DNA from 2 places in the Paenibacillus amylolyticus genome. Region 2 is predicted to be linked to the other one. Evidence: riboswitches for the same ligand, from Rfam matches in the RefSeq annotation. Region 2 holds a riboswitch; the other holds the start of a gene.
The links. A riboswitch is a leader RNA that binds a small molecule or an ion and turns the genes downstream of it on or off. The one in region 2 is predicted to bind glycine.
Positions count from the first base shown of each region.

Region 1: linked by a shared signal. The riboswitch ahead of sdaAB (L-serine ammonia-lyase, iron-sulfur-dependent subunit beta) and the one ahead of gcvT (glycine cleavage system aminomethyltransferase GcvT) in region 2 are both predicted to bind glycine.

Region 1 is NZ_CP145892.1:527,701-531,119, reverse strand. Features, by position in the region: gene V6668_RS02530 (transposase) at 1-300, opposite strand, end outside; gene sdaAA (L-serine ammonia-lyase, iron-sulfur-dependent, subunit alpha) at 423-1,361, opposite strand; gene sdaAB (L-serine ammonia-lyase, iron-sulfur-dependent subunit beta) at 1,351-2,040, opposite strand; glycine riboswitch at 2,179-2,314, opposite strand; glycine riboswitch at 2,319-2,443, opposite strand; gene V6668_RS02515 (collagen-like triple helix repeat-containing protein) at 2,578-3,419, opposite strand, start outside.
Region 2 is NZ_CP145892.1:5,239,238-5,242,656, forward strand. Features, by position in the region: gene gcvH (glycine cleavage system protein GcvH) at 360-752, opposite strand; glycine riboswitch at 1,096-1,218, shown strand; glycine riboswitch at 1,222-1,322, shown strand; gene gcvT (glycine cleavage system aminomethyltransferase GcvT) at 1,540-2,676, shown strand; gene gcvPA (aminomethyl-transferring glycine dehydrogenase subunit GcvPA) at 2,673-3,419, shown strand, end outside.

The DNA of each region.
Region 1 (3,419 bases), 2.2 Mb from region 2:
ATTTGGATACCGCTTTTTTAAATAATCTACCTGTGCTTGAAGGTAGTCCCGTTCCTCTTCTACACTGCTAAAGGCAGTACGAGGCCGTCCTTTCAGTGGATTCGGAACATTGTTTTTTCGCTCATCGAATGCTTCCCCGTTTTTCCATTTTTTTACCCACACCTTCAGTTGTGAACAGTTTCGAACTCCTTCGCGATCAGCGACCACCTTGTAACTTGAAGAACCTTCGACATAGGATCTAACAGCATTCAATTTAAATTCTTCGGTATACGTGTGAAATGTTTGTCCTTTTTTGGCCATAAAAATATCCCCTCCAAGTGTCACTTGAACCCTCATGATAACATGAAGGTTTTTTTCAAGTGTCTACTTAAAGGGGATAATACCACCAGGAAGATTTGTACCGGCTTTTCATATCAATCCTATTACGCCTTAGGTTCTGCATCATTTTCAGTAGACGACTCCGTCTCAGGCTCTGCACGCTTTGCCTTCGGTTTAGCCAGCTTTTGCATCATTTTGCGGCCGGTTGGCGTCTGGGCCAGTCCACCTTGGGCTGTCTCCCGATGGCGGCTCGGCATTGCACTGCCTACTTCCAGCATGACATCGATGACTTCGTCTGACGGAATGGCACTACGCACTCCGGCCAGGGCCATGTCAGCCGCAGCCAGCGCCGTAACTGCACCCAGTCCATTACGGACGATGCACGGGATTTCAACAAGGCCTGCGACCGGATCGCAGATAAGGCCCAGTGTATTCTTTAACGCCAAACCAACGGCATGAACGACCTGTTCCGGTGTACCTCCACGCAGTTCAACCATGGCACCCGCAGCCATGCCGATCGCGGAACCCACTTCCGCCTGACAGCCACCCTCGGCGCCGGAGATAAATGAATTGTTGGCGATAACATAACCAATCGCTCCCGCACAGAACAACCCGTTCACCAAATGTTCGTCCGTCCAGCCAAATCGCTCCTGTGAACTGATAAAAACACCCGGGATAATGCCGCAGGAACCGGCTGTTGGTGTTGCCACGATCCGGCCCATGGAGGCATTCACTTCAGATACACACAGGGCATACGCCATGGCAAGTGCGGAAGCATCTCCTGAACAAGTCTCGCCCTTGCGAATGTACTCAGCCATTTTTTTGCCGTCTCCACCTGTTAATCCACTGCGTGATGTCGTATCTTCCGTTAACCCTTTGCGTACCGCTTCCTTCATCACCTGATAATATTCAGACATCTGCTTCACAACATCCGCTTCCGGTGTATTGGTCTCCTGAACCTGCTCCTCGATCATCAGCTGAGCAATGGTTTTGGATTCTGCTGTACAGATCGTATTCAGTTCGTGCAAATGTTTAAACCGCATCCGAATCAACTCCTCTCTTCAAATCAATGACACGAATGTCCAATACATGATCGAGCTCCCTTAGACGCTTGAGCATATCAGGATTAGGCACACCATCCATTTCCATCGCGGTAAGTGCTTCGCCATCACGGGCTTTCCGGTCCACCTGCATATACCCGATGTTAACCCCGGATGAACTTATCGTGGACGTTACCGATGCAAGCACCCCTGCTTTGTCCGCATGTCGCAGAACGAGTGTTGGGAACTCACCACTAATCTGAACACGAAAATCATTCATCGAATGCACGGATACGCTTCCACCACCAATGGATGCACCGATTAAGGAGCAGGCACGTTCTCCATGCCACAACTCAATTTTGACCGTATTTGGATGAGGAGCAGGCAGACCGCTTGTATAAAACTCAACCTCCATACCCGCTTCCTCTGCGTATTGCTCTGCATCCGGGATACGCGGATCGTCTGTGACATAATCCAGCAGACCGCCGATCAGTGCCAGATCTGTTCCGTGCCCCTGATACGTATCTGCAAATGAACCGTACAGCGTCAGCCGAGCACGATCTGGCGTACATCCTAGCCACTGTCGAGCAATTCTCCCTAACCTTGCCGCTCCAGCTGTATGTGAACTTGAAGGCCCCGTCATCGACGGACCAATAATTGAGAAAACATCTTTAAATCGCACCTTGTAACCCTCCATTATTAATCATGATTCATATTTGTAAAATGTATTCGTCATTTCGATCCCGGAGTTCCATCCACAATGTCCCTTATTTTGGATATGATGACATCAAAAAAGGACAGAAGAAGGCCCAGGCCCTCTCTCTGTCCTCGATACCTGAGAGTTTCACGATCAGCAGTGTCTCACGACAAGGTGCATTGCCTGCGATTACAGACAAGTTCACCGGTCTGACTGATCATATACCCCTTGGGTGGCGCAGTTCGCGCACTCTCCAGAGTTGCGTCCAACGATGGTACATTTACCTGAGAGATTAACCACTGCGCCGGGTGCGCAGCAGCTTGCTCCTTCGGTGCCTGAACACTAGCCATATTGCTCGGCTAACTCAGGTCTCTCCCGCTCGTTATCATCCGCTGTATTATCTTAATTCGATTCGAATTGGTATATTTCTAAATTTTTGATCAAGTATACCCATAGAGTAATGTACAACATCATATATGTCAACAAAAGTAACGTGTAATTATCATAAGTTCGATGTCTATTTTAACTGAAACGAATAGCATTAATATTTCTCACTTCCGCTGAGGCACTCGTGACGTTGCTAGTTGTCGTAAATTGGATACTTATCGTGTATGCATTAGTCGTTGTAGCCGGGGATGTATCCACGTAAGTGTTGGAGGAAAGAAACCTCAACGTTCCCGAAGCATTACCGCTTCGTGAGAGCTGCAATTGATTAATTAAAACTCCATTACGTCTCAGATTAATGTTATACGCAATACTCCAGTTAGCCCCTACAACTATTGCTACTTGTGTACTATTATCGATTTTCACGCGTTGACCTGCCACTACAGGTACATTAAGTGTCTGAATCGTCGTTTCGGCTACTAATGAAAGACCTAACGCCGTGGTCTGGCTATCAGCAAACAAGGAAGAATCCGCAGGGGCAGAAGCTGCTGTCGATCCAGTAGCTCCTGTTGCGCCAGTGGCTCCGGTCGCTCCCGTTGCTCCCGTTACACCAGCCGTCCCGGTTGTTCCCGTCGCACCTGTCGCACCTGTAGCCCCAGTGACTCCGGTCGCTCCCGTTGCTCCCGTTACACCAGCCGTCCCGGTTGTTCCCGTCGCACCTGTCGCACCTGTAGCCCCAGTGACTCCGGTCGTTCCCGTTGCTCCCGTTAAACCAGCCGTCCCGGTTGTTCCCGTCGCACCTGTAGCACCTGTAGCCCCAGTGACTCCGGTCGCTCCCGTTGCTCCCGTTACACCAGCCGTCCCGGTTGTTCCCGTCGCACCTGTCGCACCTGTAGCCCCAGTGACTCCGGTCGCTCCCGTTGCTCCCGTTACACCAGCCGTCCCGGTTGTTCCGGTTACGCCTGTTGCACCTGTAACCC
Region 2 (3,419 bases):
GCTGTAATCCTAAGCGAGAATGCTCTCCTGTTCAATGAAATGAAAGCGTACTTTCGTCATGAACAATGATGACAACATTAGGTTATGTAATCGTTTTACTTGATGCATAATGGCTGAACCCATTGGTACACAAGGATTTTCTTGCCTATGACTTTTGTCATTTCCAGAATCATTTTCTAAACTATAGCTTGGTCCAATCAGGTGATTTACATCCACAATCTGCTTCATTCCACATTCAAAACCATTCTTGGAAAGCACAAAAAACCTGTGCAAGCATCCGGCTCACACAGGTCGAAACAATATGAAGCTCATATCATTTAATTATAAAATATATGTTAATAAGTACAAGTTCGTTGATACTATTCTTCCGTATGTTTCCGATACGCGTCTGCATTCATCAATGTAGACAATGCTGCTGTCAGATCTCCCTCAACACGGATCTCAATCATCCAGCCTTCCTCGTAAGGAGAGCTGTTCACAAGTTCAGGGGAGTCCTGCAACGAATCATTCACCGCAATGATTGAACCAGTGACGGGAGAGAACAAGTCCGACACCGTTTTGACCGATTCGATCGTTCCAATGCTGTCCTCTGCTTTTACATTGGTTTCAAGGTCAGGCAATTCCACAAACACAATGTCACCCAGCTGATGCTGCGCGAACTCGGTAATGCCAATACGTACAGTATCCTCCCCTACGGTTTGCACCCATTCGTGCTCTTCACTGTACAGGAAATCACTTTTCAATTCGCTCATCGATATCCGCCTCGCTTTTCATTAATGAGTACATGCGTTCTTTGACCTTAACCTTTTTCCCAGAACATAGCGTATGACATTTTTGAATCAAATGTCAAGATACCTCACAATTTATTTGCTGAACACCTCTAAATCCTGTAACCGGATTACACTCTTTCTTCATATACTGGTGAATATTAGAATAGTAAGCGTAGTCTTTTTAAATACACGAACAATAAAATAAAAAATAAATTAAATATTCGGTTTTAAATCATTATCTATGATATCGTTCTTGACATCAGTAGTGGATTCACGTTTTAATGAGAGGAGTAAATGTGTTTATTGGACTATGTTATACCCGCGGATGAATGTAAAGGGAGAGATTACCCGTGACACCCGATTCGGGATGTACATGAGGTAACGCCGAAGGAGTAAACCACCGATAAGCGGGGGTGAATCTCTCAGGCAAAAGGACTTTTACGGGACGCAACTCTGGAGAGCATCTATTCGCCCTGTGCGGGCGTTATGATCACCCAAGGGGAAACCTGCTGCGCAACGCAGCGGGGTAACTCTCAGGTACAAGGGACAGAGCCTTAGAATACAGCGTGCTACTTGGCATGCCGATTCTTTGGCCTGTCCTTTTCCTTTTTCCCAAAAAACGAAAAACAGGATGTAGAACGGCGCTGCCATAGCTGCCCTTACCATACTTATGTGATGAAAATATCTAGCTGAAAATTTAAAAACACCCTGGTTCATTGATCCACGATTGTATATCCGGCCGGCTGACGGCCCATGACGAGGTGATTTGATGTCCGATTTGCTTAGAACACCACTCTTCCCACTGTATCAGCAATACGAAGGCGTACGGTGCATTGATTTTGGAGGCTGGGAGCTTCCGGTACAATTTAGCGGAATCCAGAAAGAACATGAAGCAGTACGCGAGCGCGCGGGACTGTTCGATGTATCCCATATGGGCGAATTCACAGTACAGGGTGAGCAGGCTGAAGTTTTTTTGCAACAAATGATGACCAATGATGTGACCACGCTGGTTCCCGGTCAAGCCCAGTACACCCTGATGTGTTATCCAAATGGCGGTGTGGTGGATGATCTGCTCGTGTATAAGCTGGAAGATCAGCATTATATGCTTGTGGTTAACGCCTCCAACATCGACAAGGATTGGGCGTGGCTGCAAGAGCACTTGATCCCTGGCGTGAGCATGACCAATGATTCGGAGCAGACAGCGCTGCTCGCCTTGCAAGGTCCACTGGCTGTAGACATTATCGGGAAAGTTACAGATACGGATCTATCCTCGATTGAACCGTTTCGTTTTGTGCAGGATGCTGAAGTATGTGGAGTAAAATTACTGTTGTCCCGTACCGGTTATACCGGTGAAGATGGCTTTGAACTATATGTTCCTGCGGACCAGGCTGCTGTGGTCTGGAATGGATTAATGCAAGCCGGTGAAGGTCACGGACTCGTACCAACCGGACTTGGTGCCCGGGATACACTGCGCTTTGAAGCAAAGCTCCCTCTGTATGGACAGGAATTGTCGGCAACTATCTCTCCACTCGAAGCTGGCGTAGGTATGTTTGTGAAGCTGAATGCCGGACCTTTTATCGGACACGAAGCCTTGTTACAGCAAAAAACTGACGGGCCCGCCCGCAAACTGGTCGGCATCGAAGTGTTGGAGCGCGGTATTCCCCGCCCCCACTATCCGATTTACGCCGAAGGCGTACGGATTGGTGAAGTGACAACAGGTACGCAATCACCTACATTGAAACGTAATCTGGGGCTTGCCCTCATCGACAGCAAATACGCTGCGCTGGGAACCCCGCTTGAGATTGAGATCCGCGGCAAGAAATTAAGAGCCGAGGTCGTGAAGACCCCTTTTCATAAACGGACACGTACGTCGAAGACACCTACTCAAGGAGCTGATCAAGCATGAGCAAGCACCGTTACATTCCCATGACTGAGCAAGATCAGAGCGCCATGCTCGCAACCATCGGTGTAGATACGCTGGAGGATCTGTTTCAGGACATTCCAAAAGAGATACGTTATCAGGGCGAGCTGCCCTTATCCTCCAAACTTGATGAATATGCGCTGACACGTCACATGTCCAAACAAGCCGGCGCCAACGCCAATTTCGAAACACACGCCAGCTTCCTCGGCGCTGGCATATATGATCATCATGTTCCTTCCGTCATCAATCATGTCATTTCCCGTTCCGAGTTTTACACTGCCTACACACCTTATCAGCCTGAGATCAGCCAAGGTGAACTACAGGCCATTTTCGAATTTCAATCCTACATCTGTGAATTAACCGGTATGGCTGTAGCCAATGCCAGCATGTATGACGGCGCAACAGCTTTTGCGGAAGCCGGTAATCTCGCCGCAGCAGCAACACGTCGCAAACAGCTTATCGTATCCCGTACCGTTCATCCGGAAGCCCGTCAGGTATTGCAGGCATATGCGCACGGACTCCGTCTGGAGATTGTCGAGATTGGTTATAAGGATGGCGTCACTGATTGGGATGCCCTGCAAGCAGCCATATCCGACGATACCGCTGCTGTCATGATCCAGAGTCCGAACTTCTTTGGTGCCGTGGAAAATGTGAAGCAGGCTGCCGACCTCGTGCATGCGCACAAGGGCCTGCTCGTTGTAAGTGCCAACCCGCTATCGCTGGGTCTG